2 linked regions of the Granulosicoccus antarcticus IMCC3135 genome follow. Each later gene encodes a partner of the first gene's protein in a complex. Links are inferred from orthologs where the notes say so. Each region holds a gene or a part of one and is shown on either strand. Other genes may lie near its edges. The genes, in order: scpA and meaB.

What was found.
Region 2: the proteins of scpA (region 1) and meaB are in contact, whole or in part, in a crystal structure (PDB 8DPB), measured with the Methylorubrum extorquens proteins. The link is inferred for Granulosicoccus antarcticus IMCC3135 from one-to-one orthologs. Residues at the interface, in SOR27001.1 of Methylorubrum extorquens: Glu577, Glu578, Asn579, Asp580, Gly581, Arg582, Arg583, Arg585, His596, Ala604, Ser605, Ala608, Asp609, Gly611, Phe612, Asp613, Val614, Asp615, Ile616, Gly617, Pro618, Leu619, Glu625, Arg628, Gln629, Val631, Glu632, Asn633, Asp634, Glu661; in SOR26638.1 of Methylorubrum extorquens: Arg20, Ala21, Ala24, Arg25, Thr28, Ser32, Arg33, Arg34, His37, Thr98, Gly99, Gly100, Ser101, Ile102, Leu103, Lys106, Thr107, Ala110, Ala113, Ile114, Asp115, Arg116, Ala118, Phe119, Ile120, Arg121, Pro122, Pro124.

Annotation. Positions count from the first base shown.
Region 1 is NZ_CP018632.1:4,449,377-4,464,689, forward strand. What follows is about bases 6,411-9,410. They hold scpA (methylmalonyl-CoA mutase), read right to left. Parts: upstream 8,979-9,410; coding sequence 6,843-8,978; downstream 6,411-6,842. Other genes in these bases: IMCC3135_RS19270 (hypothetical protein), read right to left, coding at 6,411-6,534; IMCC3135_RS19280 (acetyl-CoA carboxylase biotin carboxylase subunit), read right to left, coding at 8,975-9,410. In the rest of the region: IMCC3135_RS19240 (S8 family serine peptidase), read left to right, coding at 1-1,631; IMCC3135_RS19245 (RiPP maturation radical SAM C-methyltransferase), read left to right, coding at 1,639-3,645; IMCC3135_RS19250 (hypothetical protein), read left to right, coding at 3,642-3,971; IMCC3135_RS19255 (hypothetical protein), read left to right, coding at 3,975-4,592; IMCC3135_RS19260 (methylmalonyl-CoA mutase family protein), read right to left, coding at 4,614-5,468; IMCC3135_RS19265 (type 1 periplasmic-binding domain-containing protein), read left to right, coding at 5,461-5,901; more of IMCC3135_RS19270, read right to left, coding at 6,001-6,410; more of IMCC3135_RS19280, read right to left, coding at 9,411-10,981; IMCC3135_RS19285 (acyl-CoA carboxylase subunit beta), read right to left, coding at 10,993-12,525; IMCC3135_RS19290 (helix-turn-helix domain-containing protein), read left to right, coding at 12,645-14,063; IMCC3135_RS34240 (hypothetical protein), read left to right, coding at 14,333-14,950. UniProt on the Escherichia coli protein: Catalyzes the interconversion of succinyl-CoA and methylmalonyl-CoA. Could be part of a pathway that converts succinate to propionate.
Region 2 is NZ_CP018632.1:5,719,814-5,735,126, forward strand. Bases 7,099-10,098 are described here. They hold meaB (methylmalonyl Co-A mutase-associated GTPase MeaB), read left to right. Parts: upstream 7,099-8,184; coding sequence 8,185-9,012; downstream 9,013-10,098. Other genes in these bases: mnmC1 (FAD-dependent 5-carboxymethylaminomethyl-2-thiouridine(34) oxidoreductase MnmC1), read left to right, coding at 7,099-8,188; IMCC3135_RS24880 (DUF2288 domain-containing protein), read right to left, coding at 9,128-9,496; IMCC3135_RS24885 (DUF2959 family protein), read right to left, coding at 9,504-10,098. Outside these bases: IMCC3135_RS24840 (carbon-nitrogen hydrolase family protein), read right to left, coding at 1-8; molecular chaperone DnaJ, read right to left, coding at 146-1,288; molecular chaperone DnaK, read right to left, coding at 1,502-3,436; nucleotide exchange factor GrpE, read right to left, coding at 3,651-4,358; heat-inducible transcriptional repressor HrcA, read right to left, coding at 4,410-5,468; ispG (flavodoxin-dependent (E)-4-hydroxy-3-methylbut-2-enyl-diphosphate synthase), read left to right, coding at 5,597-6,814; more of mnmC1, read left to right, coding at 6,902-7,098; more of IMCC3135_RS24885, read right to left, coding at 10,099-10,136; IMCC3135_RS24890 (adenine phosphoribosyltransferase), read left to right, coding at 10,346-10,873; IMCC3135_RS35650 (ComEA family DNA-binding protein), read right to left, coding at 10,929-11,507; IMCC3135_RS24900 (O-acetylhomoserine aminocarboxypropyltransferase/cysteine synthase family protein), read left to right, coding at 11,684-12,952; IMCC3135_RS24905 (beta-mannosidase), read right to left, coding at 13,055-15,313. UniProt on the Escherichia coli protein: Binds and hydrolyzes GTP. Likely functions as a G-protein chaperone that assists AdoCbl cofactor delivery to the methylmalonyl-CoA mutase (MCM) ScpA and reactivation of the enzyme during catalysis.

The sequences.
Region 1 (15,313 bases):
CATTCAGCAACTCCACCGTGGCTGAATTCCTGGACAGTCCGAACTGTGACATGCCGGGTTTGATTGCCACTCAGAACAGCGCCTTCGGCAATGTGCTTGAAGGTGTCGCCCTCGAAGAGCCACGCTATTACATGGCCCCCAACGCCACACCGCCGAATCCTGGCTACTGGCATCTGGACGTGCCCAATGGGGTTTCCATGGGCTGCAATGCAGGTCCGGCACACCGCGCTGGCATCACCGGTCGTGGCGTGGTTGTCTCGATGGTCGATTCGGGATTCTACCGACATCCGTTTTTCGCTGCACACGGCTATCGTGCAGACAATGCCTTGCTAGGGCCCGGAGCCAGCAATGCCGCCGACGATGAAAGTGGCCATGGAACTGGCGAGTCTGCGAATATCTTTGCACTTGCTCCCGATGTGCGGCTGCGACCGGTCAAGATGAGCTTCGTCAACAGCATCGGCAGCTTCGACATGGCCGTCGGCCTCGGTCCGGATATCATCACTTGTTCATGGGGATCAGATCTTCGTAACGGTTCGCTGTCTGCCGCAGATATTGCATTGGGCAACGCTGTAGCCACTGCAGTCGCCTCTGGCATCACGGTCATCTTCTCTGCCGGTAATGGTCACTGGGGGTTTCCCGGGCAGCATCCGGATGTCATCTCGGCAGGCGGTGTTTTCATGGACAGCGATGGTTCATTGCAGGCATCTGACTACTCGTCCGGTTTCATGTCCAATATCTACTCGGGACGGCGAGTCCCAGACCTTAGTGGGTTGGTAGGCATGCAGCCGGGTGCTCGGTACATCATGCTGCCAGTACAACCGTTAGATGAAATCGATCGGAACAGCGCCGGTGGCACACACCCCAATGGTGATGAGACAACGAGTAATGATGGTTGGGCGGCATTCAGCGGTACCTCAGCGGCAGCCCCTCAACTAGCAGGTGCTGCGGCACTGGTGAAACAGACTTGCCAGCGATTGACGCCTGCCCAGGTTCGCGATGTGTTGCAACGTACGGCAACGGATGTCACGACCGGCCAGACACACGGCAATACCGGGCCCAACGTTGCACATTGCGGTGTCGACGAGGCTACTGGTCACGGCTTGGTTAACGCGCATCGGGCAACTATTCTTGCACGCATGCACTGCCGAATTGTGAGTCCTGTAACGCCGACCCTACCACCCGTCCGGCCTCCGATTGTACTACCCATACTACCTCCCGTCCGGCCTCCAATCGTACAACCCGTACTACCTCCCATTCGGCCGCCTATCGTGCAACCAATCCAACCTCCTATCTTTCCACCGATCGTGCCGCCAATACAACCTCCTACCCGGCCACCGATCGTGCCGCCGATTCAACCACCAATACGCCCCATCAGGCCGATACAACCTATAGTTCCCATACGGCCGATAGGACCGGTAATCAATCCACAACGGACAGCGGACGAGCTCGATAATGCAATGGCGGTCGCACAACAGCAGGCTTATCAGCAGGGTTATGAGCAAGCCTTGGCCGATGCCCAGATACCTCAAGCGAGTGAGGACAATGGTGATATTGCACCACTCGACGAGGCTGACCTTGATGAACTCGAGGCCATGGTGCGCGACGGCATGATCGATCCTGGCGATATCTGAATCGATCATGGCAAAGCGTTCGAAAAAGGCGCCAGTGCCCCCGGATTTTCAGGTGGCGCTGGTGTCGATGCCTTTTGGATCAGTCGACCGCCCTGCGCTGGGTATCAGCCTGTTGAAGCAGGGGTTGACCGAACGCGGGATTACTTGCGATGTTCACTATCTACTCAGTGAGCTGCTCGATCTGACTGGGCTTGATACATATCGATGGCTGACTGACGGGGTGCCCTACACTTCGTTTGCTGGAGACTGGTGTTTCACGTTACCTCTTTATGGACGCCAGCCTGATCTCGATTGGGATTATGTGCAATCGATTCTACTGGAGACCTGGCGGTTGAGTCGCCAGGATGTCGCCCGTATCATTGCCATTCGCGAGCAGACGCCCGCCTACATTGAACAATGCCTGACAACTGTCGACTGGAACCGTTATCAACTGGTAGGCTTTACGTCAACCTTTACCCAAAATCTTGCCTCACTGGCACTAGCCCGTGCGTTGGCCAGCAACTACCCGCACCTGCAGATAGTGTTTGGTGGTGCCAACTGGGAAGACCAGATGGGCAAGGCACTGTTTCAGCAATTTTCGTTTGTCGACTTTGTATGTCAGGGCGAGGCTGATCACAGCTTTCCAATGCTCGTTGATAGCTTGGCCCAAGGTAGCACTCTGGATCACATACCAGGGTTGCTCTATCGGGACAATACAGCTGCGGTAGTCAGCACATTGCCTGCAGAACCTGTCAAGGACATGGACACTGTCTCCATACCTGATTTTAGCGATTACTTTGCGATGCTGGACAAAGGGACCCGGCGAGCACAGGTGACCCCGGCACTCTTGCTAGAAACCTCGCGCGGTTGCTGGTGGGGTGCCAGCAGTCATTGTACATTTTGCGGCCTCAACGGAAACGGTATGGTGTTTCGGTCCAAGTCTGCCGATCGTGTCCTGTCGGAGCTTGCGAGCCTGGAGTCCACCTGGCAGGTTCATGACATTTCCGTGGTCGATAATATTCTTGATATGCAATATTTTCGTACTCTGCTACCACGGCTCGCAGAACAGAGAAGCCCACGTCGTTTGTTCTTCGAGGTGAAGGCAAATCTGAGTCGTCAGCAGGTCAGCTTGCTGCGTGACTCGGGCATTCGGAATATCCAGCCTGGAATTGAGAGTCTTTCAACACATGTGCTCTCATTGATGCGGAAAGGAACGGATGCACTACGCAACGTGCAACTGTTGAAATGGTGCCGCGAACTGGATGTATCAGTTGACTGGAACATCCTCTACGGATTCCCCGGGGAAAGACTGGAAGACTATTCATCGATACTGGAAACATTCAGGAAGATAGGCCATCTACAGCCGCCATCAGGGCATGGTCAGATTCGCCTCGATCGTTTCAGCCCTTATCACTCGACACCTGCACTGTTTGGCATTCTCAACGTGCGACCCATGGCCGTTTTCGCCTACCTCTACCCTTTCGACGACGCATTGCTGAAGCAGATGGTGGGTTATTTCGATTTCGACTATGACGACAAACACACCCCCATCGATGCCTCCGAACTGTTGGCGGCCATCGATCTGTGGAAGCGTGATTACGAACGTCCGGAGCTTCGGGTGGAGGATGACAGATCCGTGCTCACGATCACTGACACACGACAATCGTGCGACCCCAGGCGCTACCAACTGGCTGGCTTTGACCGACTGATCTATGTTCTGTGTGATCGAGTCAGTAGTGTCACCAGCATCCAACGGCGCCTGCAGGGACTGTTTCCTGCCTCGCATTTCAGCGTTGAGGATATTCAACACCTGCTTGACTGGCTCGAGAAACATGAACTGGTGTTGTGTGAAGGCAAACATTATCTGGCTCTGGGAATCTATGAAAATTTTCCCGACTCACTGGCAAATGCCGCAGAACAACGTCACAGACCCAGGTCGCGTACAACAATTGGAACTGTGCCTGTCGTCAATATGACGATGAAAGACACGCGTACACTGGTGCAACGCGCAGACGTGTTGGAGACAAGTACATGACAGGCACTGATGACAAATTGACAGCCACCGTTCTACCCAGGTCAGAAAGCACAATCGGTGCTGCGGTTGTGGCTCTGGAAGCACTGCATTTCGCCGTACAGAGGATCATCGGCGGATCTTTGGTAATTACTGCCAATCGACTGATATTTTCGGAAGCTTTTGATTATGCGGTCACGGTAGACGACCAGCAGCACGCGTTCTTTCTTGTCGAAGGCACTGCGATATCCGAACTGTCTCAGATAAAACTTCCCTCAAGCCTTGCCGACAGCTGCACGGCAGTGGAACTGCATCAGCCACTGGATTTCGGCCCCGGCAGTTTCGGATAAGCCATGATGACGACTCGCCAGCGCCCGGCTATAATCGCAAGTGGTGGTGCATTGCTCATCGACCAGTTGATATCAGCTACGCTGTTCAGGGCACTGTTTAAAGAATGTGCCTCGCAGAGGTCTGTTGCGAAAGAACAGGTGCAGACCACCAGTGGTCAGGGTCACTGGCGTTCAGCAGACCCTGCCAGACATCTGGCTTCGGCAGACGGCGGGCCATCCCAAATGGCCTTCTACCACGACACCGATCTACACCATACGTTATCCCAGTGGTGCGGATGCCGGTTGAAACCCACATCGGGTTGCGGCACCTATTCGTACTATGACCAGCAAGGGCATTTTCTGGCCCGGCACCGGGATATCCGAACCTGTGACGTGACTCTGGTCACCTGCCTTCACCGGGTCGACGCACCAGTCCCCTCAGGCGCATTGAGAGTCTACCCTGCCTCCATTCGCACGCCGCTTGAGCGGATCGATGCCGCCGCCGCCCATCGTGACCTGCACCCACAGCAAAGCCAGTCAGTGCTGCTGCTGGGCGGCTGCGTTCCACACGAGGTACTACCCGCTGCAGACGGCTTCCAACGCTGGATCAGCGTCTTGTGTTTCCAGATGGTCAAGGTATGACCTGCAGCAGGTCACAAGCCATCAACGGTTCCGACGCTCTCCCAGAATCTGCCCGAGCACGGCATTCGCCGCATCGATAACACTGGTTCCCGGTCCGAATATCTCCGCAACACCTGCATCACGCAAGGCATCGTAGTCCTGTTCCGGAATGACTCCGCCGCAAACGACCTTGATATCGGCATGCCCCTTATCAGCCAGCAAATTGATCAGTTGTGGTATCAACGTTTGATGACCTCCGGCCAGACTGGAGACACCGACAACATCGACCCCATCCTTGATGCACAGCTCAGCCACCTCTTCTGGGGTGAGAAAAAGATCGGACATGCCTATCTTGAAGCCGATATCACCGAACGATGAGGCAATCACCTTTGCACCGCGATCATGTCCATCCTGGCCCATTTTGGCCACCAGCAAATGCGGCGCCCGACCGTGTGAGCTCTTGAAATCTTCAACACGTTTTCTGACATGTACGAATTCAGGCGATGTTTCACTCTGTTTTTCATAGATGCCCGAAACCACTTCGGTCTTGGCCTGATGCCGACCAAATTCGCTTTCCAGCGCGTCTGATATTTCACCCAGAGTTGCTCGACTTCGAGCGGCGTCCACAGCTGCTGCCAGTAGATTACCGGACTGACTCTTGGCAATCTGTGTCAAATCCGCCAGGGCCTTTGCACAGACCGACTCGTCACGCTCGCGCTTAACCCGCTTGAGCCGTTCGATCTGCTGACGTCGAACCTCGGCATTGTCGACTCTGTGCACATCAATGGGTACCTCATTTTCCAGACGATACTGATTGACTCCCACGATCACATCATCGCCATTGTCTACCCGTGCCTGACGGGCGGTAGCGGCCTCCTCTATACGGCGCTTGGGCAGACATCAAGCAAGGCCTTGGTCATGCCACCATGCTCTTCATCACGCTGGTTTCCGACATTCCCGATTCAGCACGACACCACTTCGTGGGCATCGACAATGTGTCTGCCGGTCGCGTGGTTGGCAATCTGATGGGCCGATTCATCAGAACGAGCCGCAACTACTGGGGCTCTATTCCATTGCCGCGGGCAACAAGGGCATCCTGCAGGCACTGGATGACACCGACAAGTCACCCGTTGTCATCATGCACGAGCTGTCCGACCCGGTTCGAAAAGCTGTGGCCAAAGGACAAGTGGATGCGATCATTTCCCAGAATACCGATCACATCGCGCGCAGTGCCATGCGCGTTCTACGCGCCTATTACGAAGGCAAGCCAATCGTTGAATCGCAGGAACGCATTCGTATGGATATATTATTGGCGGATAATATTTATTGAAAGCCTCGGTACCCTGGTCGGTCGATGAATACGTATCGAATTGCTGGGCTCAGGCCATCTGCCGTGCCAGTTACTTTTTAGCCGTGAATTTAAAAAGAATCAACTACCATCTGTAGTGATTCTGTACGTCACCTTACCCGTAAAAATCACCCTATCCGGTGGTGGTGTTCCATGAATATGCGCAAGAATATGAAAACCCCCGGGGGCTTCGACAAACTCTTTGATATCCATACCATTTTGCTTCATGGTCAGCTGTTTCCGGTTACCACCGAATCTGAGATTGAAATCGTTCACGCCGGCCAGAAAAACCTCCTTGCGCTCACCGTTCACCTCTGCGGCAATGTACAACTTCATCGATTCCAAAAAATTGAAATTGTCGGCCAGCCCGTCTTCCTTCTGATCTAATGAAGATTCGGTAGAAGAGGGAGCAATCTCCCATACCAACCTGCGTACCTGTATGGAGGCAACAGTGCTCAGGTCAGTACTCTCAAGCTCTGACTTCAAATCCAGATGGATCGGCGTCAGTTCGCTGTTTAACTCGCTGGACATCCTGGCGTCTTCTACAAGATTCTCCGGCAGGTTCTGTTCCACCCGGAAACGATCAACGCCCTGTGTCTTGTCCGTATAGAACATCAGGAAAAAAAGAACGGCAGACCCACAGATGAGGTTAGTGACAAGTTTCCTTGAAATTAGCATGTGATCGCTGGAGGATGACATTTTCACCCAATCCTGAACTGACAGTAACTGTACAGAACGCAGGAATCACGCCGTTCTTATTATATTTCGGATTATAGAGGGATACATTCAGGGCTGAACTTCGACACCCCGGAGCCTGACCTGTCACTCAACAATGCTCACGATGGCCCAGTATGCTGATTGGTGTGCATCTGCTCAAGCGATAATGCAAGTTGTGTCAAACACACAGCTCGCTCACCCATCCATCAGCGATTTCGACGCTCCCCCAGAATCTGCCCAAGCACAGCATTCGCCGCATCGATGACACTGGTTCCCGGTCCGAAGATCTCCGCAACGCCGGCATCACGCAAGGCCTCGTAGTCCTGCTCAGGAATAACCCCGCCGCAAACGACCTTGATATCAGCTCGACCCTTATCAGCCAGCAAATTGATCAGTTGTGGTATCAAGGTTTGATGACCTCCGGCCAGGCTGGAGACACCCACCACATCAACCCCATCCTTGATACATAGATCAGCCACCTCTTCTGGGGTCAGGAAAAGATCGGACATGCCTATCTTGAAGCCGATATCACCGAACGATGAAGCAATGACCTTTGCACCGCGGTCATGCCCATCCTGACCCATCTTGGCCACCAGCAGATGCGGTGCCCGACCGTGTGAGGTCTTGAAGTCTTCCACACGTTTTTTGACATGCAGGAACTCAGGTGATGTCTCACTCTGTTTTTGATAGATACCCGAGACCACTTCGGTCTTGGCCTGATGCCGACCAAATTCGCTTTCCAGCGCGTCTGATATTTCACCCAGGGTTGCCCGGTTTCGAGCAGCGTCCACAGCCGCTGCCAGTAGATTACCGGACTGACTCTTGGCAATCTGTGTCAAATCCGCCAGTGACTTTGCACAGATCGCCTCATCACGCTCGCGCCTCACCCGCTTGAGCCGTTCGATCTGCTGACGCCGAACCTCGGCATTGTCGACTCTGTGCACATCAATGGGCACCTCATTTTCAAGGCGATACTGATTAACACCCACAATCACATCATCGCCATTGTCTACCCGCGCCTGACGGGCGGTAGCGGCCTCTTCTATACGGCGCTTGGGCAGACCATCAAGCAAGGCTTTAGTCATGCCTCCATGCTCTTCGATCTCCTGGATCATGGCCCAGGCAGTCTCCATCAGCTCCGAGGTCAGGGATTCGACATAATAGGAACCACCCAAAGGATCGACCGTACGGGTAACGCCGGTCTCATGTTGCAGTATCAGCTGTGTATTACGGGCGATGCGTGCAGAGGCCTCGGTTGGCAGAGCAATCGCCTCATCAAAAGAGTTTGTATGCAGCGATTGTGTTCCACCCAGCACCGCAGCCAGCGCCTCATAGGCAGTCCTGACTACATTGTTGTAAGGGTCCTGTTCGGTCAATGACACACCGGAGGTCTGGCAATGGGTACGCAGCAGCTTGGAGCTTTCTTTCTGTGCCCCCAGATCAGTCATGATGCGAGACCACAGCATGCGGGCGGCACGTAGCTTGGCCACCTCCATGAAGAAGTCCATGCCGATGCAGAAAAAGAACGATAACCTGCCAGCAAAGGCATCGATATCCAGCCCTTTGGATTGCGCGGCTCGTACATATTCCATGCCGTCAGCCAGCGTATAGGCAAGCTCCTGCGCCAGGTTTGCACCCGCCTCCTGCATGTGATATCCGGAAATTGATATCGAATTGAAACGCGGCATCTCCCGGGAGGTGTAATCGATGATATCGGCCACGATTCGCATGGAGGGCTCAGGTGGATAGATATAGGTATTACGCACCATGAATTCTTTCAGAACATCGTTTTGTACCGTGCCGCTGAGCAACGACTGATCATAGCCCTGCTCCTCACCTGCCACGATAAACATGGCCAGGATAGGCAGAACAGCGCCGTTCATAGTCATCGATACCGACATCTTGTCCAGCGGGATACCGTCGAACAGAATCTTCATGTCTTCCACGGTATCGATCGCAACGCCAGCCTTGCCAACATCACCGACGACGCGCTCATGATCACTGTCATAGCCACGGTGGGTGGCCAGATCGAAAGCGACCGACAAGCCCTTCTGACCCGCTGCCAGATTCTTGCGATAGAAGGCGTTGGACGCCTCCGCTGTGGAGAAGCCTGCATATTGACGAATCGTCCAGGGACGACCGGTGTACATGGTGGCCCGTACACCCCGGGCGAAAGGCGCCACACCCGGAATGGCTTCAGCGGCTGCGGCCGGACTGTCCTCAATCGTATACAAAGGCTTGATGGAAATACCTTCGGGGGTCTGGGTGCAGATCGATTCCAGCGGTCGATCTTTTAGCTCCCGACGCGCAAGCTCGGTCCAGGTGCTATTGCTCTCACTCATGTTTCGAACTCCATGATGATGTCATCCACCTGCAGACTATCACCAGCGGCCACCGGTACGCTAGAGACCACGCCGCTCACTTCGGATTGCAGTACGTTCTCCATCTTCATGGCCTCAACGATTGCCAGTGGCTGACCGGGCTCTATCTTGTCGCCTTCCTTGACCAGCAAGGTGGTAACCAGCCCAGGCATCGGGCATAGCAGATAGCGGGACATATCGGCAGCTTGCTTGACTGGCATCAGCAATGCCAGCTCAGCCTTGCGCTCACTGAGCACCTGCGCCTTGACCAGATAACCACCGTGTTCCAGACCGATGGCTGCCACACGCCGACTGAGCTTGAAGTCATAGGCCTTGTCATCCACCAGCAGGCTCAGAATGGTATTGCCGGCAACCCAGTCCGTGCTTACCCGGAGCTGCTGACCTTCCACCTCAAGCTGATAGTGATCCTGCTGATCGATCAGGGTTACAGGCACCTGTTCACCGGCAATCAGCACTTTGGAGACGTGGCGGCCATTGGCCCGCGCACCCGACATCACATTGGATTGACGACCCTGAGGGTTGCTGCGTATGGACTTTCTGGCAATAACAGCGGCAGCCATTGCGAACAATTTCTTGATATCCGCTGGCGGCTCCACATCATTGAAGCCATCCGGGTATTCCTCTTCGATGAAGGCGGTGCTGATGTTGCCCGACTTGAATCGAGGATGATTCATGATGGCCGACAGGAACTGCAGATTGTTACCCACCCCTTCCAGCTCGAACTGATCCAATGCACGCGACATGGCATCAATGGCCGCTTCTCGTGTGGGTGACCAGGTACACAGCTTGGCAATCATGGGATCGTAGTACATCGAGATCTCACCGCCCTCATCCACACCCGTATCGTTACGCACCACCAGCTCATCACTGGCACCACTGACCGGTGGTCGATAGCGACTCAAGCGGCCGATGGAAGGCAGGAACCCACGCTTGGGATCTTCGGCATACAGACGGCTTTCAATCGCCCAACCATTCAGCTTGACCTCATCCTGTGTCAGCCCGAGCTTCTCACCCGCTGCCACCCGAATCATCTGCTCAACCAGGTCGATACCGGTGATAAGTTCTGTAACCGGATGCTCAACCTGCAGACGTGTATTCATTTCCAGAAAGTAGAATTGCTTCTCGCTGTCAACGATGAACTCGACCGTACCGGCACTCACGTAATCCACGGCGCGACTCAAGGCCACCGCCTGCTCACCCATGGCACGCCGAGTCGCCTCATCCAGAAAAGGCGATGGTGCCTCTTCCACGACTTTCTGATTACGGCGCTGAATGGAACACTCGCGCTCACCCAGGTAGAGGCAGTTGCCGTGAGAATCTGCCAGTACTTGTATTTCTATATGGCGAGGAGAGGTAATGAATTTTTCGACAAAGATGCGATCGTCGCCGAAGGAGGATTTTGCCTCTGACTTGGAGCGCTCGAAACCTTCCAGAGCTTCGGCATCATTCCAGGCGATACGCATGCCCTTGCCACCGCCACCAGCGCTGGCCTTGATCATGACGGGATAGCCGATTTCGGAGGCGATTTTCACACAGTGCTGAGCATCGTCAATGATGCCCATGAAGCCTGGTACCGTATTGACACCGGCTTCAGACGACAGTTTCTTGGAGGTGATCTTGTCACCCATGGACAGCATGGCACTGGGCGAGGGACCGATAAAGGCGATACCCTCTGCTGCCAGACGTTCGGCGAACGCCGCCTGCTCTGAAAGAAAACCATAGCCCGGGTGCACGGCATCAGCGCCACTCTTGCGACAGGCATCAATCACCTTGTCGATTTGCAGATAGCTTTCTGCGGCTGTCAGGCCACCAATGCAAACCGCCTCATCGGCCGTGCGCGTATGCAGAGCTTGAGCATCGGCATCAGAATAGATCGCTACCGTCTTGATACCCATTTTCTTGGCGGTGCTGAACACACGGCAAGCTATCTCACCACGGTTGGCTACCAGAATCTTTTTAAACATGGTCGCTTGTCTCATAGTGGGATGTTGTCGTGCTTCTTGACCGGGCTCGTTACGCTCTTGTTCTTGAGAATCTCGAACGCTCTACCGACACGTCGACGAGTCGAATGCGGCTGGATTACCTCATCAATAAAACCGCGTTGGGCAGCGATGAAGGGATTGGCGAAACGATCTTCGTAGTCACGTGTGCGGCTGGCAATCTTTTCGGCATCATCACGCTCACTTCGATACAGAATCTCGGTCGCCCCTTTAGCTCCCATAACCGCAATTTCCGCCGTCGGCCAGGCGTAGTTGACATCGGCTCTGATGTGCTTTGAGGCCATGACGTCATAGGCACCGCCGTAGGCTTTACGCAAGATGACGGTGACCTTGGGCACAGTCGCCTCGGCGTAGGCAAACAACAGCTTGGCACCGTGTTTGATGATGCCGCCATATTCCTGAGCGGTACCGGGCAGGAAGCCTGGCACATCGACCAGCGTCAACAAGGGGATATTGAAGGCATCGCAGAAACGGACAAAGCGGGCCGCTTTTCTGGCGCTGTTGATATCCAGACAACCGGCCAGGACCATCGGCTGATTAGCGACGACACCGACACTCTGGCCATTGATGCGGATAAAGCCGCACAGGATGTTGCCAGCAAAGTCTGCCTGTATTTCAAAGAAATCACCCTCATCGGCAATGCAACGAATAGCCTGGTGCATGTCGTAGGCCTTGTTGGCATCCTTGGGCACCAGGGTATCCAGAGAAGGCTCTAGCCGATCGAAGGCATCAACGGTTTCCGATATCGGCGCTTTGTCCTGACTGGACAGCGGCAGGAATTCGTAGAGTCTTCTGATCTCAAGCAGAGCGTCCACATCATTATCAAATGCGCCATCAGCGACAGACGAGGTTTTTGTGTGAGTACCGGCACCGCCCAGCTCTTCTGCCGTGACGATTTCATTGGTCACGGTCTTGACCACATCGGGGCCGGTGACAAACATATGGCTGGTATCGCGCACCATGAAAATGAAGTCCGTCATGGCGGGGGAATAGACCGCACCACCGGCACAAGGACCCATGATGACCGAGATTTGCGGGATGACACCCGAGGCCTGCACGTTGCGATAGAACACCTCGGCATAGCCACCCAAGGAGGCAACCCCTTCCTGGATACGGGCACCACCAGAATCGTTAAGGCCAATGAGCGGCACGCCATTCTGAACCGCCAGATCCATGACCTTGCAGATCTTCTCGGCATGGGTCTCAGACAAGGAACCACCGAAGACGGTGAAGTCCTGAGAGAACACATACACTGGGCGACCATTGATGGTGCCCCAGCCGGTCACCACTCCATCTCCGGGTGGTCGATCCTCACTCATGCCAAAATCGACACAGCGATGCGTCTTGTACAGATCGTATTCTTCAAAGGATTCGTCATCCAGCAAGACATCCAGTCGTTCACGCGCGGTCAGTTTGCCTTTGGCGTGCTGTTTGTCGATCCGAACCTGTCCGCCTCCCAGGCGTGCCTGTTCGCGACGTTTCTCCAGTTCTTGCGTGATGGCGTTCATGCATGCTGCTCGTTTTTGTATTTCCTGAGCATCGCAATAAATATTGACCAATGCAAGTGTATTAAGGCGTTACGTTGTGAATGTTGCAAATTACAATAATTAATTAGTAAACTTGTATAATGAGAAGCCAAAAACTGTTCCTCGGTGAAAAACTGCGCGTTCTACGTGAAGAGCACAAGCTGACGCAAGCCGGATTTGCACAGAAGCTGGGGATCTCCACCAGCTACCTGAACCAGCTTGAGAATAACCAGCGTCATGCTACAGCGACCATTCTGCTGGGCCTGGCAGAGCATTTTGCCGTGGATATCGCCAGCTTGTCGCGCCAGGATGGTGATCGGCTACTGGCGAGCCTGACAGAGTGTTTTGCCGATCCTGTTTTCAAGGGCAAGGTACCTTCCTCGCGAGAATTACGACTGGCCAGCCAGAACTCTCCGGGTGTTGCCATGGCTCTAATTGCCATGCATGAAGCCCTGCGACGCTCCAGTGATCAGCTAGCGGAGCTGGATGACACCATTACCCGCGCAGGCGTTATCGTCCAGCCAACACCCTATGAACAGATCAGGGATTATTTCCATTTTAACGACAACTATGTCCATGAGCTGGATCTGCTTGCAGAATCGCTATCAACCAGTCTCTTTGATGAGACCTCTACGGATCGCGATCAACAGCTGACGCAGTATCTACACGACAAGCACAGTGTCACCATTGGCGTGGACCTGTCGAACAGCTCCACTATTCGATCCTTTGATCCACATACGCGCCAACTGCACCTGAACCGTCGACATCCCAGCTCCACCCGAGCCTTCCAGATGGCGCACCAGATTGCCTTGTTGGAACACGCAGACATCATGAATAAAATCATCGACAAGGCCAGCTTCGGTAGCGATGAGGCCAATAGTATCTGTCGCCGAGGCCTGGCCAACTATTTTGCCGGGGCATTGCTGATGCCCTACACCCGCTTTCAGAAATCCGCACGCGAACTACGCCATGACCTGGTTGATCTGGCAGATCGCTTCCAGTGCAGCATTGAACAGATAGCCCACCGCCTGAGCACCTTGCAAAGGCCCGGACTAAACGGCATTCCCATTTTCTTTGCTCGCCTGGATCGGGCTGGCAATATTACCAAACGTCACAGCGCCACCAAATTGCAGTTTGCCCGGTTTGGCTCGGCCTGCCCTTTATGGAATGCGCATCGAGCTTTTGAGTCTCCCGGAAAAATCATTCGGCAACTGGCGGAAACACCGGATGGCGTACAGTACCTGTGCCTGGCTTGCACTGTTGACAAACCAACGGGAGGCTTCAAGGACCCGACCCAGCAATATGCCCTGGCACTGGGTTGCGAGTACCGGTTCAAGGATGAGTTTGTTTACAGCGACAGTTTTGCGGGCCAGCCACTGGAGAGCTTTGAGCCTATTGGAGTTTCTTGTCGTATCTGTGAACGTGAAAATTGTGTGCAGCGGGCATTACCACCCTTGAAGCGGGAGCTGATGATTGATCAGAATAATCGGGCTTTAATGCCATACTCCATCAGCTCTTGATGCTGGGCCTGATGTAGCCCCGCTTGCATATACTCTGCGGATGTGAATGTGTGTTCAGCTCTTTTGTCGAAACGAGCAGAAGCGCTCAAATGTGTAAACAATGTGTATCCATAGCATGCTAATAAGCAATACATCCTGAGTCTATATGTTACATTTTTCATCACAGGGCATCGCGTCGAAACGTTGATCAAGCCGATCCACGTAATTTTCGCGATTAAAAGATCCTGATTATTAATACTCTCACGACGGCCAACCTTGGAAGCCAATTCATGCGTACGAAAAACACATGCACCTCACTTGCGTTATCGACCTTTATTCCGGTTTTCTTGTCAATCGGATTACTGGGTGCAACTGCAGCGCAAGCAGGTAATGGCCACGGTCACTCTAAAAAAAATCACCATACCCATGGCAAGCCGGAAAAAGTGGAAGTATGCCACGTCAAGCCTAATGGTAAGACCAAACTACTGTCGCTCTCCCTGAACGGCGCATTAAGTCATATGGAAAACCATGATGGCGCTGATTTCTTTCCGGTTGATGGTGATTGCGACCAATCCAATGATTGTGTTCTCGGCTCTACTGCGAATGAAATTACTCGCCGTTTAACCGAACTTGCCTACGAGCAAGAGCCACCCTTTGAGGAATACAACGATGAACGCTTTGAGAATTCCCTTACAGTCACGAATGCTTCTGTATTAGTGCCTGCCACCTGCTCCATAGAAGCCGATTTCCAATTGGATGTCACGGTTATTGAAACTGGCGAAACTGTAACAGTAACCCCTGCGACAACCGCCAATTACGACTTTCCGAATATCCCCGGGACAAATTCAATTGACCTGTTTTCCGAAGAGCAAATCAACTCATGCAAAATCACCCTGGGTTGTGATTGATTAATCTCTGACGCATTTTCCCTCAGGCCATCACTACCGATGGCATCCGACCTCATCGGCTCCTCAAGGCGCCGATGAGGCTTGCTCATGCAGACAAAGCTTAGCTCCTTGTCCTTGAAGCCAATCAATTGATGTGAATTCAGTCCATCAAGATGTGCTGACTCGCCATACTCTATAGGCGCCCCATCGCAGCCATTCCCAACTCGCGCCCTGCGGCGCTGATGTAGAGGCTGCTTGCCCAACTTGGCACAAACTCGCCCTATAGAGAACACTCAACGTTCCTGTGATCGAACCTGGTGCCGCACCTGCATATTGGCAAAGCGATAGCTACCCGGACATTGCCCTCCGGGCAAAGTTCACAAT
Region 2 (15,313 bases), 1.3 Mb from region 1 along the record:
TCATTCATGCGCATCTGAAGCTTATCTGGACAGTCAGCTGCAGGATAAAACCTGACTCATTGTGGATGCAAGCTCTAATTCAAGCTTGCTCCATGCCAGTCGCAATGAGTCAGGTTGCCGTTCATCCAACGTTAATGGCCGATCATCAGCCACGCAGGTCGTCGAAGAATTTCTTCACACCACCCAGCCAGCTATGTGCCTGCGGGCTATGTCGCTGAGCATGATCGCCGCTGATTGCCTCGTGAAACTGCATCAGCAAATCACTCTGATCCTTGTTGAGGTTAATCGGTGTTTCCACACGCACCTTAGCCAGAAGATCACCAACAGCACCGCCACGTACCGGCTTCACACCCTTGCCGCGCAAGCGAAACGTCTTCTCTGTTTGCGTACCTGCTGGAACCTTGAGCTTCACCCGACCGTTCAGAGTAGGCACTTCCAACTCACCACCCACAGCCGCCGTAGCGAAATTGATGGGCACGCTGCACAGCAAATCTGCTCCGTCGCGCTGGAATATCGGGTGTGCCTTGACAACGATTGCAACGTACAGATCGCCAGCCGGACCACCACTATCACTTGCCTCGCCTTCACCGGACAAACGAATCTTGTCACCGGTATCCACGCCAGCAGGAATCTTGACCGACAGCGTCTTCTCTTTCTGAGTACGTCCCTGGCCGCGACACTTCGGACACGGATCGGTAATGACCTTGCCCTTGCCACGACAGGAAGGACAGGTTTGCTGTACAGAAAAGAAACCTTGCTGCATACGGACCTGACCCACACCGTGGCAGGTTGAACAGGTAGAAGGTGACGTTCCTCGCTTGGCACCACTACCGTCACAGACGTCGCAGCCAACCATATTCGGAATCTTTATTTCGGTAGATGTACCGGCAACAGCTTCCTCGAGACTGATCTCAAGGTTGTACTGCAAATCATCACCACGGTACACCCGAGGGCCACCACCACCACGGCGACCACCGCCGAAAATATCACCAAAGACATCACCGAAGATGTCGTTGATATCAGCACCGCCGCCGCCACCAAAGCCGCCGCCGCCAGGCTGATTACTGACTCCCGCATGACCAAACTGGTCATAGGCAGCCCGCTTTTCCTTGTTTTTCAGAATTTCGAAAGCCTCTTTGGCCTCCTTGAATTTCTCAATGGCCCCGTCGTCGTCCGTATTGCGATCGGGGTGGTACTTCATCGCAAGACGCCGGTAGGCTTTTTTCAGTTCTGCTTCGGACACGTCCTTGGAAACGCCCAAAACTTCGTAGTAATCCCGCTGCGCCATGAATTATCGACCTGGTGTAACAATGCACGACTACAAGCAGAAGGCCTGCAGTCTTAGAAAAATACAGATTTGAAGAAGTGACAAGGATAAACGACAAAAAGGTCGAAGGTCGTGATCAGTTGTTTCATCAGTGCTTGCGCACACTCTGAAATGCTCCGAACAGACCTTCGACCTTCCCTGTTTCAAGTCACCCTGGAGCGACCTGAAAGTTTATCAGGAAGCTTTGTCTTCCTTGACTTCCTCGAACTCAGCGTCGACAGCATCATCAGCACCATCTTTGGAAGCTGATGCCTGGCCGCTTTCAGCATTTTCAGCTTCGGCTTCCGCATTCTGCTTGGCATAAGCTCGTTCTGCCAATTTGCCAGTCGCCTCACCCAGAGCTGCTGTCTTGGCATCGATAGCTTCTTCATCTTCACCGGCAATTGCTTCACGCAACTCGGCAATCTTGCCTTCGATGTCAGTCTTCTCAGATTCTTCAACCTGGTCAGCCAGATCTGTCAGAGACTTCTGAGCTGCATGCATCAGCTGCTCGGCCTGGTTACGCTTGTCGATCAGGCTACGCAATTTCGCATCTTCAACAGCATGCTCTTCTGCATCCCGCACCATGGTTTCAATCTCTTCGTCCGACAGACCACTGGAGGCCTTGATGACGACAGACTGCTGCTTACCAGTTGCCTTGTCACGAGCCGATACATTCATGATGCCGTTGGCATCGATATCGAAGATAACTTCGATCTGTGGCACACCTCTGGGCGCAGGAGGAATGTCTGCCAGATCAAATCGACCCAATGATTTGTTCGTATTAGCGATTTCACGCTCGCCTTGCAACACATGCACGGTCACGGCAGTCTGATTGTCATCAGCCGTAGAGAATACTTGCTGTGCCTTGGTAGGAATCGTAGTGTTCTTGTCGATCAGCTTGGTCATGACGCCACCCAGAGTCTCGATACCCAGAGACAGAGGAGTTACATCCAGCAGCAATACGTCCTTGACCTGACCGCCCAGTACACCACCCTGGATTGCCGCGCCAACAGCAACAGCTTCGTCCGGGTTGACATCCTTACGGGGTTCTTTACCGAAGAAGTCCTTGACTGTTTCCTGCACTTTAGGCATACGAGTCTGACCACCGACCATGATGACATCATGGATTTCGGAAGCCGACAGGCCTGCATCCTTCAGAGCAAGCTTGCATGGAGCAACGGTACGTTGAATCAGATCTTCAACCAGTGATTCCAGCTTGGCACGTGTCACCTTGATGTTCAGGTGCTTGGGACCAGAGGCATCTGCCGTTACATAAGGCAGGTTCACATCGGTCTGCTGTGTGCTGGAAAGTTCGATCTTCGCTTTTTCAGCAGCTTCCTTCAGACGCTGCAGAGCCAGTGGATCATTATGCAGATCGATACCGGATTCCTTCTTGAATTCTTCCGAGAGATACTCGATCAAACGGTTGTCGAAATCTTCGCCACCCAGGAAGGTGTCACCGTTGGTAGACAGCACTTCAAACTGGTGCTCGCCATCGACTTCGGCAATTTCAATGATAGAGATATCGAAGGTACCGCCACCCAGATCGTAGACCGCTACCGTTTTGTTACCGCGCTGCTTGTCCATGCCATAGGCAAGGGCTGCTGCGGTCGGCTCGTTGATGATGCGCTTTACTTCCAGACCGGCAATCCGTCCTGCATCTTTGGTTGCCTGGCGCTGGGAGTCATTGAAGTAGGCAGGAACCGTAATTACCGCTTCGGTGACCTTTTCGCCCAGATACTCTTCAGCAGTCTGCTTCATTTTCATCAGGATGCGCGCGGCAACTTCCGGCGGCGCCATACCTTTTCCAGCAGCCTCAACCCAAGCGTCACCGTTGTCCGCCTTGACGATCTTGTAGGGGACCAGCTCGATATCCTTCTGGACGGCTTCTTCTTCAAAGCGACGACCAATCAGTCGCTTGACCGCGTAAAGCGTGTTCTGTGGATTTGTAACAGCCTGACGTTTTGCAGGCTGACCGACGATGACTTCGCCGTCGTCTGCAAATGCGACGATGGACGGAGTTGTACGATCGCCTTCTGCGTTCTCGATTACTCGGGGCTTGCCCCCTTCCATGACCGCGACACACGAATTCGTCGTGCCAAGATCGATTCCGATAATGGTACCCATGATTTTAATCCTTTACTTTTAAATCAGATGTTGAAAAGACAGAACCCTCGAAGAGGCATTCTGTTCGTTGCAAAGATGATGTGGCAGTCATGCTGAAATTCAATAGTTGTCAACCATTTTCTGGCGTCAGACAGCCACTCAAGAGGGCATGAACACTGGCATTGTTGCAGCTTTACGAGGAGTGCGAACGATACCAGTGAACGTGGTTGCCGTATTACTTGGCAACCATGACCAGAGCCGGTCGTACCAGCCGCTCGTTCAGGGTGTAGCCCTTCTGCATGACGGAAGCTACTGTATTGGCAGCCTTGCCTTCGATCTCTTGCATGGACATGGCCTGATGAAATTCAGGGTCGAATTTCTCGTCCACTGGATTCACTTCAAGAATGTTATTTTTCTCAAAAACCTGTGCCAGCATTTTCAGGGTAAGTTCGGCACCCTGCACGATCGATCCTGCATCGGCATCATCAGCCTGCGCTGCAGCCAGTCCCATCTCGAGACTGTCCTTGATAGGCAGCAGATCACTGACGATCCCTTCAAGTGCAAACTTACGCGCCTTGGTTACATCGTTCTGAGCTCGCTTGCGCTGGTTTTCCATCTCGGCCTGCAGACGCACCAGGCGATCCCAGTTTTCCGCAGCACGTCCTTCAGCGTCAACCAACTGTGAACGCAGTTGATCCAGCTCACTCAGCGGCTCTTCTTCCTCGCCCATTCGCTGCTCTCCAAACCCTAAAGGGTCATTTTGAGCATCAGCAGAACCTGCGTCCTGACCGGCACCAGAGGTGTTAGCTCCCTGGGCGGTTTGATCTTCCGACGATGCACGTATGTCCTGCTCATCCACCACGTCATAAGACGCGGCATCAAGCGTTATATCGTCAACGGATTCGTTGCGCGCATTGTCAGACGTTTCAGTCTTGTCTGGCATAATTGGTTAGAAACTCTCTGGGATGATTAAATCGCTTCGCGAATATAGGTGCTAATTACGCATGTTCAAGGCGGCACTGAGTAGTTTGGAGGTGACATCCACTACAGGAATGACTTGTGCGTATGACATGCGCTTGGGGCCAACGACCCCCAGCACTCCCAGAAGTTTACCGTTGATTTCATAAGGTGCGGTCACGACGCTACATTCACCAAGCGCATCATAACCGGACTCGCGTCCAATGAAAATCTGCACACCGTCGGCAGAGACGCAACGCTCCAGCAAATGGAAGATATCGCGTTTTTGCTGAAAAGCATTGAAAAGATCCCGCAGCTTGCTGACATCTCCCAGATCGGCATGCCCCAACAGGTTGCTCTCACCCGCCATCAGCATGCTGTCTTCATTGTCTTCAGCCTCATCGGGTCCGAATACCTGGCCTGCGACATCAATCATGCGCTGCATGGAATTCCCCATATCCTCGCGCGTCCGCTCCAGATCCTTGCGCATACGGTCACGCACTTCTGCCAATGGTCGCCCCAGATACACCTCATTGAGTTCGCGAGCAAATTCGGCCAGCTCATCCTTGCTGTAATTGCGCTGTACGTGAATGATGCGATTCTGTACATCATCATCACTGATGATAAGAATGACCAGAACCCGCTGATCGGAAAGTGGCAGAAACTCTACCTGCTGGAGTGGTTTTTCCTCTCGCCTCGGCACGGTCACCATACCGGCCATTCGCGTAAAGTTCGACAGGTAGTTTGACGCTATCTTGACTAGCGCCTGGTCGTTCAAAGAGGGGTCCAACAACGTGCGAATGTGCTCGATGGTTCCTTTTTCAGGCGGCTTGACATCAAGAAGCTTGTCTACGAAGACCCGAAAGGCTGCCGAAGTAGGTACTCGACCCGATGAGGTGTGCGGGGATTTCAACAGCCCCATATGCTCAAGATCACCCATGACATTTCGTACCGAAGCGGCACTGATGTCGATACCGGGCAGCCTCGATAGCGTCCGGGAACCTACAGGTGTGCCCTGTTCGATGTAATGATCAACAAGCAACTTGAGTATATGCTGCTCTCGTTCGGTGAATTCATACACCGGGTTGGCTGTCATGAAATCTGTTTCATTCCGCAATTAATGCCTTATTGAGTGACAATACAGGTAGCAGGAGTCGTCATTGCACTACCAACAACGATAAACTAAGTCTCATTTCGTTTCCAATCAAGCATTTAATTCTCACAATGCCACGTAAAATCACACAATCCGTTCAAGTTGGCCCAGTGACCGTCGGAGGCGCCGCACCGATTGTGGTCCAGTCGATGACTAATACGGACACCGAGGATGCCATTCGTACTGTCGCACAGATTGCTGATCTGGCGCGCGCAGGTTCAGAACTGGTACGTATTACGGTGAACACCGAGGCTGCTGCCAATGCAGTACCCGAAATCCGCGATCGTCTGCTGAAAATGGATCTGGATGTACCTCTGGTTGGAGATTTCCATTTCAATGGTCATAAACTGCTATCGGCAGTGCCGGATTGCGCAACTGCTTTGGCAAAGTACAGGATAAACCCGGGCAACGTAGGGCGTGGCGCGAAACGCGACGAGCAGTTCGCACAAATGATCGAAATTGCGGCCCGCCATGACAAACCGGTACGAATCGGAGCCAACTGGGGCAGCCTGGACCAGGAGCTACTGGCCCGCCTGCTTGATGAAAATGCTTCAAGAACACATCCCAAACCACTGGAACAGATCAACCGCGAAGCTGTGATCAAATCTGCTCTGGATAGCGCGGCACGCGCCGAAGAGTTGGGCCTGTCCAGAAACAAGATCATCCTGTCATGCAAGATGAGCCGTGTGCAAGACCTGGTACAGGTCTACGAATCTCTGGCCTCTCAGTGTGACTACGCCCTGCATCTGGGCCTGACTGAAGCGGGTATGGGCTCCAAGGGAATCGTGGCCTCAACAGCGGCTCTGGCCATACTTCTGCAACAAGGCATCGGCGATACCATTCGTATCTCACTGACGCCGGAGCCCGGTGGCGATCGCACCAAAGAGGTCGTGGTCGGTCAGGAAATTCTGCAAACCATGGGATTACGCTCCTTCACGCCCATGGTTACCGCCTGCCCCGGGTGTGGTCGAACCAGCAGCACCTATTTCCAGGAGCTTGCCAGTCGTATCCAGACCTATCTGCGGGACAGCATGCCGGGCTGGAAAGCGGACCATCCGGGAGTGGCAGACATGTCTGTTGCCGTCATGGGCTGCGTGGTCAATGGTCCCGGGGAAAGCAAGCATGCCAATATCGGTATCAGCCTGCCAGGCACCGGTGAACGACCGATCGCCCCCGTGTACATTGATGGCGAAAAGGCCATGACACTCAAGGGTGATCATATTGCCGAAGAATTTCAGCAGATCGTCGATGAATACGTACAGACGCACTATCGGGCCGAGAGTGCCTGACGTTCGTATTCCCATCGTCCTCATGTCACGCCGACATCACGGCACATTCAGTTTCCATGCGTCGAACTCATTGGCGCTCAGCCCCAGATGAATCTGCCATGGAACAGGTTCGAATCCGCCACGCCACCTCTGACACCGGGTAAACAGTCGCTGACGCTGCCATTCCGGGGCTCGATGAGCACCATTGAGCCCGTTATAATCATCGGTGCAGGTCTGGCGGGCTGCTGGACTGCACGCTTGCTGGCAGAGCATGGCCTGCCGGTACGATTGATCGATTCTCATCAAGGGGTCGCCCATGCGGCATCGGGCAATCCGGCTGGCATCGTCAAACCCTATGTCACACGAACTCCCTGCCTGGCCATGGACTTCCATGTGGCAGCACACCAATATCTGTTGCAGCAACTTCGCTCAAAACCGGACATTCGCCAATCCAGTGCCAACGAAGCCCTTTTCAATGACATCGGTGTTCTGCAGCTGGTCGAGCAGGCATACCCGGAATCAGCACACTATGGCTCTGTAACCCGGACAGAGGCACAAACTCTGGCAGGCCTTGCAATGATGGGCGGAGCATTGCATTTCAAAAACAGTGGCTGGCTGAATCCGGGCGAACTGTGTCGCAGCCTGGTCAAACATCCGGGTATCACACTATCAACCGGATGCACTATCTCGAGCATCAATCGCATCCAGCTGCCACAACTGAAAAACGGCTGGCAGCTAGTCACAGCCGAGGGCAAGCAGTATCGGGCCGTGCGACTGGTACTGGCCTCTGGCAGTGCGTTGAATGGGTTCCAGCAAACACATGCCCTGCCCATTACCGCTGCACGGGGGCAAATCAGTCGATTCGGGCTGCAAGACGACTCACCACGCCCACAGTGTGTCGTCAACGGCAAGCACTACATCATCCCGGACGGTGACACCGTACTGGTGGGAGCCACGTTCGATCGTGACATTGTCGATGAGCGCGTCAACTTGCAGGATCACACCCGCAACCTGTCGGGACTTCGGCAAACAGCCCCCTCATTACGAGTTCATGACACCGCTCTGGCAGGCTATGCGGGTGTGCGAGCAACAACACCTGATCGTCTGCCCATGGTCGGCCCAGCTCCGGATACAGAACAGATCGCTTCAGTTTATGCGGACCTGAAACATGGCAGGCCGCTGCATGAGCTTCCCGCTCTGCCCTGTCACGAAGGACTGTACGTGCTCGGTGGACTCGGCTCCAGAGGCATTGTCAGTGCGCCACTGGCGGCAAACATACTGACCCAGCTACTGATGCACCTCAGCACGGAGTCATGGAAGCAATGGGCTCCCTTGCTGAATCCCGCTCGATTCCAGATTCGGGATATAAAGCGGGGTAAAGTCAGAACATCATGAATCGAAATGAGACACTAGCTCAAGGCGTTCTGGCTCGTGAACCTGCCATGCTCTCGCAAGCCATCACCTTGGCAGAATCCAACCTGGCAGCTCATAGGGCACAGGCACAAGATATACTGCAACGCCTGCTATCGCGAACCGGCAAAGCCATGCGCATCGGCATCAGCGGTGCTCCGGGGGGCGGCAAGAGCAGGCTCATTGAAGCTTTGGGGCTGCGCCTGATCGAACAGGGACACAGGGTTGCAGTACTGGCTATCGATTCAAGCAGCCAACCTGGCGGCGGCAACACCCCGGATGACAAGACTCGCATGGCGCAATTATCACTGCGCGATGAAGCTTATGTACGCCACTCCCTCACAAGCGGGCATCCTGATAGCGATACACGAGTGAGCCGCGAGTCTTTGCTTCTGTGCGAAGCCGCAGGCTTTGATGTCATCCTGGTCGAGACTGTCGGGGTTGCTCAAACAGAAGCAGGGATATCAAAGATGGTTGATTGCTGTCTGCTACTGGTGTCAGGCGCCGATGATGAGCTGCAGAGTATCGAGAAAGGCATGCTGGAGCTGGCAGATATCGTTGCCGTCAACAAGGCCGACGGCAACACGATCAATGACGCCGGACAAGCCCGAGCGACCTCGACCTGTCAACATGCCTTGTCTCTTCTCCAGCCAGCTTCCAGCTGGAAGCCTGTCGCACTTACCTGCAGTGCAACCACAGGCGATGGCCTGGACGAACTCTGGCAAAACGTTCGCACGCACCGACGACAGATGATTGATACCGGAGAACTGGTGGAGCGACGCGAACAACAGCGTATTAGCTGGACGTGATCAATGGTCAGCCAGCGCTTGCTGTCGTCACTGCGTGAAAAACCCGAACTACAACTCCTGGCACACGATACAGACTCGGCAGTACGTCAACAGAAACTGACCGTCCTGCACGTCGCTAATGCAATACGGGCGGCGTGGCATCCAGACTATCTGATTGCATGGATTTCTCCTGAACCAGAACCCAAGGTGCGGTAACCACGCACCAGAATTCTGGCTCACGAGCCGTCCAGTCACGAGCATCATCATCACTGGCCCGCCTCAGGACCCCACTGTCGAGCCACTTTTTGAGCATCTCGACATCATCACGGGTCAGGCATTCTGCTGTCTCAACGAGGTCGAGCTCCACAGAAACATGAATGACGACGCCGCGTGCAAAATGTCTTACCAGCTCCGACCAGGCAATGATCGCTGTTTCACCATTCAAATCGGATGACAGATTTTCATCGCCAGGCTCAAGGGTGCTTTTCTTGTCGTCGTCATTCATGAGTCAATCACTTCATCTGCTTGATGAATTCATCTGATCGAGCGATCGACTGATTCAGACGCTGAATCAGAACACCAATATCGCCTTCCAGATTACTGTATGTACTTTTAAGTGAGCCTACAGCCTGTGCATTCAGGTTGTGCTTGAGATACAGCACATTATCGTGCAATGAGGCCAGTATTGGCTTCATGCTGGCTTCCGCCTGCTTCATGCTTTTAAGCATTTCCTTGTAACGCGCTTCCGTATCAGCAAGCTTGCTCTCACTGTCACGTCGCAACACCTCATCGTTATAGGTCTTGTTTTCCTTGCGCCACTCAGCAAACAGATCCTTGGCTACCTCTTCCGTTTCCTCGATCTGCTCGCTGACCTCTTCGGCGGCATCCTTGCTGCTTTCGTATTCCTTGTCGAGTCGATCATAGGCTTTCTTGAGATTGGTGTTCTCGATGGTCACGATATTGCCGAATCGCTCCAGAGCATCCTGGAATTCTTCCTGCGCATCTTTTTGAGCATTGCGCGTGTCCTTCACATTGCCCACCAGCAAATCGCGCTTGTGAATTCCGACCTTTTCGAGTGTGTTGTACTTCACTGTTGCACAGCTGGTCAGTAGCACTACAGCTACCACCAACATCGCATTCTTCATGAAACGCATATTCTTCGACTGTCTACAGGGTTTGACATCAATAATATCATGACGGTCCGTTCGCCCGTTCAGTGTTGTCGGACCTACAGATGTTATTCTGGAGCCGTGGATTGAAGAGAAACTGTTGATTTATCGCCAATCCATGAGCGATTAATAGCGCTAATGAGCCATTTCACACCAGCATTACAGATAACCTCGGGACATTGACGATGCAAATCCGCGACTCCATACGCACCATTCCCGATTTCCCCAAGCCCGGAATCCAGTTTCGTGATGTCACTACGCTGTTTGGCGATGCCCAGGCGTTTCGCATGGCGATCGATAATCTGCTGCATCCCTATGCAGGTGCCCGAATCGACAAGGTAGCGGCTCTGGAAGCCCGTGGCTTCATCATGGGAGGCGCTATTGCCCATCAGTTGTCCGTAGGCTTTGTGCCCATTCGCAAAGCCGGCAAGCTGCCTGGACCCTGCATGAGTGAGTCCTATAGCCTGGAGTACGGGGAAGCCACCATGGAATTGCACGAAGGGGCTTTCAAACCCGGTGAACGTGTGTTGCTGGTTGATGACCTGATTGCCACAGGTGGCACCTGTGAAGCGGGCATAAAGCTCATCAGACGTGCCGGTGCCATCGTCATCGGCAGTGCATTCATCATCGATCTGCCAGCTTTGGGTGGTCGTGAACGCATTGAGGCACTGGATGTTCCCGTACATATTCTGTGTGAATTCGAAGGTGATTGAAAAGCACCGGACAACCGTTCGAGCTCCAGTCATCCGAACCAGTTGACGACATTACTCATCTGGGCAGATCTGTCAGCCTGAGAGCGTCAGAACGATCCCGCTCTGCCCTGCGGATGACTCTGCCCAACGCCAGAGTCACGGCATCCTCTTCTCGCGATTGCTGACGTAAATGCCGCTTTGTTGAAACCTTGTCAGCGATAAGTACAAATGGCCGAATATTCTCCAGAGTCTTGGGGCCGATTCCTGACACTTCCAGTAACTGCTCGATCGTCTGGAATGGGCCGTTACTCTCGCGCCACTCAACGATGCGTTGCGCCTTGCCAGGGCCAATCCCGGGCAAGGCTGCTGCCAGCTCTTCGACCGATGCGGTATTGATATTGACCATTGCTGGCGGATCTGTCGGCTCATCCGTATTGACAGGCAAGGCATCGGGTAGCTCGAACACAGCTCCGACTCTGGAATAGATATGTCGGCCCGGGCTACTGGCAGCCGGATTATGGCCTGCTCCAGAGCCGCTCATCGAAGCAGCAGGTACTGCCCCCGCCCGGACGATGTCCGGAATCAAGGCCCAGACTGACAGGCAAAACAGCGTCAGAGCGAACAAATAGTGGTTACGGCAATACTGAGTAATCATGGCGACATCCTTGTCAAAAAATCAGTGCTTCCTGAAGTTGATCCTGCCTCTGAATCAACCTGTTGACAACCCATCAAGCCTGTTTTTACTGACAATTCAGACAGTATCCTGTGCCAGACAAACTCTAATTATGGGATGATGCCCTACTGATTTCACCACCCGGAGACCATGCAGACATGAAACCCGAAACGATAGCCCTGCATCACGGCTACACCCCAGATGAACAACATTCAGTTGCCGTGCCCATCCACCAGACCACCGCCTATGCGTTCGACAGCGCACAACACGGTGCAGATCTGTTCGATCTGAAGGTTGCGGGCAATATCTACTCGCGCATCATGAACCCCACCTGCGCTGTGCTTGAACAACGTGTGGCAGCACTCGAAGGCGGCATTGGCGCGCTAGCTGTTGCCTCGGGCATGTCAGCCATTACCTATGCCATCCAGACCATTGCTGAAGCCGGTGACAACATCGTCTCCATCAGCGAACTCTATGGCGGAACCTATAACCTCTTTGCACACACCTTTCCCCGTATGGGACTGACAACCCGGTTTGCTGACAAGGACGATTTCGAAGGCATCGCAAAACTGATCGACGCACGAACCAAAGCGGTGTACTGCGAAAGCATCGGCAACCCTTCCGGCGGGGTAGTCGATATTGCCAGACTGGCGACCCTTGCTCATGAGCATGGCGTTCCGCTCATCGTCGACAATACGGTTGCCAGCCCGACCCTGTGCCGCCCCATCGAACATGGCGCAGATATCGTCGTGCACTCTGCCACAAAGTACATCGGTGGTCATGGTACGACCCTTGGTGGCATCATCGTAGACTCCGGCAATTTCCCCTGGGCCGAGCATGCCGAACGTTTTTCTCTGCTCAATGAACCGGATGTCTCGTACCACGGTGTCAGCTATACCCGAGATGTCGGCGCAGCCGCCTTCATCACTCGTGCGCGTGTTGTGCCACTTCGCAACATGGGCGCGGCCCTCTCAGCCCAGGCAGCCTGGAACCTGATCCAAGGTCTGGAAACGCTGTCATTACGCGTAGAAAGAATCTGCAGCAACAGCTTGGCTGTCGCACAGTTTCTGGACAATCATGACAAGGTCAAATGGGTCAGTTATGCCGGCCTGCCTTCTCACAAGGATCATGCGCTTGCCAGACAATACATGGCTGGGCACGCCTCCGGCATCCTGAGTTTCGGGGTCGAAGGTGGACTTGAGGCTGGTATAACGGTGTATGACGCCCTCAACCTGATCTTGCGACTGGTTAATATTGGCGACTCGAAAACACTGGCATCCATGCCGGCTGCCACCACACACCGTCAATTGAATGATGAAGAGTTGAAGGCTGCAGGTGTAACACCCGATATGGTGCGACTCTCGATAGGTATCGAGCATATCGATGACATCATCGAAGATCTCGAACAAGCTCTGGCAAAAGTCTGACTGACACTCCAGCCGTTGCTCTGGCATAAGCGAGCAACGGCTGGATTTCATTCGAATTCATGGACGGCCTCATTGGAAGCTGGGTTCATCCAATCAGCGGCATCAGGTTTTCAGATATCGTATCGCAGCCGCTGACCTGTCCTTCTCGGCAGCTCTTTTTCGTATTCTGTGCAATCGCTTCGGCACACCTGGCAACAACGTAAATCCGTTGTCCGACCAGACATCGGCTCCACCATGATCATAGGTGACAAACAGAGCCAGAGAGTCGCTCAGCAGTTCAACCTCGTCTCCGTCAAAGCCTGCATCAATTCTTACGCTGATATTGGGCTCGGCAAGTCTGTACTGTTTCGGTCGCAATGGCAGGTAATCGTTTTGCCCGGTATGGTCTGAATTCTCGCCCATCCAACTTAAATGCAATATCTGTCCCCCATCTAAAAGAGCAGCTTGCACGCGACAGACTTCAAGTGCTTGATCGGTAGGCACCACCAGCGACCATTCACCTGCACTCATGGATTTACCCTCAGGTGTCACCGTTGTAATTTCAATGTCAATATTCAACGGCTCTGCTGTGTCATTCACGGCGAGAACGACGATCTCCCCGGTTTTCTCATCCGGCCGGGCACTGACAAGTACTGGGGCAAAGAAACGTCTGGCAAAGTATTGAGTCAGCTTCCAGCTACCGCCGTACTCCAGACTGGACCAACTGGCAACGGGCCAGGTATCGTTCAATTGCCAGTAAAGCGTGCCCATGCATCTGGGCTTGCTACTGCGCCAGAACTCGATGGCAGTCTTCATGGCCAAAGCCTGACTAAGCTGACTTAGCCATGTCATGTCCTCGAACTTATCCGGAAACCTGAAATACCGAACCAGGGTTTCCACAATCCTGCTATTGCCACCCTCGTTGCGTTGATGCACATCCATGACAGAGGAGGAAACATTCCTGTCCTGTGGATCAGTAAAGGTTTCGATCAGCTGATTTGACGGAAAAGACTGAAAGCCGAACTCCGAGCAGAAACGTGGTTTAACGGTTCGATAATGCTCAAAGTCCTTTGATGAGTGCCACACATCCCAAAAGTGCATATCCCCGGCAGTATCATCATGCCAGGCATCGCCAAAGTGAAGTCGGCCCACCGCAGGAGACGATGCCCAGAAGGGAATATCCGATGCCTCCCGCTCCATAGCCTCTTCCAGTGCGTGACTCAACCGGGCATAAACAGCCACATAGTGATCACGGTTTTTACGGGACACTTCAAACCAGCCTAGTGCGCCAATGACCTCATTATCACCACACCACAACGCCAGCGATGCGTGCTGACTCAGGCGGCGTATCTGTTGCCGGGCCTCGATACGTACAGAGTCAAGCCAGACAGAATCTGATGCGGGATACAAGTTGCAGGAAAACATGAAATCCTGCCAGATCATCAGTCCCTTTTCCGAGCACATCTGATAAAACCAGTCAGGTTCATACTGGCCCCCGCCCCACACTCGAAGCATATTCATGTTGGCATCCAGCGCTGAGCACAACAGATCATCCACGAGCTCCGGAGTAACTCTTGCCGGCAATGCATCGGCAGGTATCCAGTTTGCGCCTCGCATGAATATTTCCTTGCCGTTAACTCTGAATGCAAAACGGTTACCGATCTCATCCGCATCGGTAATCAGTTGCACTTCCCGCAAGCCAATTCGATAGTGCCTGGTATCCTCGCCCAACTGCACGGTCACATCGTACATCTCCTGCACACCGTATCCGGCAGGCCACCACAACCGAGGGTTCTTCAACTCGAGCGTCAAGTGAGTCACGCCTGCTCCCGGGTAGGCATCTATTTCACACTCGGTTAGCTCTGCTTCGCAGATGATCTTCGCCTTCAGAGCAGTCGTTGACTGGGCGGTGTAGTGAATATCAACACTCAACGCCACCGAATTATCAGTGTGCTTCTGACGCACCATCACCTCGTCGATGCGTACGGCATCGACTCGTTTCAGGCTAACCGGTCTGTACAAGCCCAGCGGTGACAGGGCAATATTCCAATCCCACCCTGCATGGCATTGCGCCTTGCGCAAGAAATTGAAATGCGCCAGTCGGTTATTCCACTTGATATAGGGAACCGGGAACGGGGCTTCTGCAGCACGTTGAGCAGCCATTGCTGAATTTGACAGGAACTTCACTTGCAAGTGGTTCTTGCCCTGGCGCAGCAAGGTGCCGACTTCAAAATCCCATCGAATGAACTGATTATCGCAGCGTCCGATCAAATGATCGTTCAACTGCACCTCTGCCATGCAGTCAATACTGTCAAACGTAAGCGTCCACAAACCAGGCTGCAACTCATCGAGACAAAAAGATGTTTCCGCAAGCCACTCGCA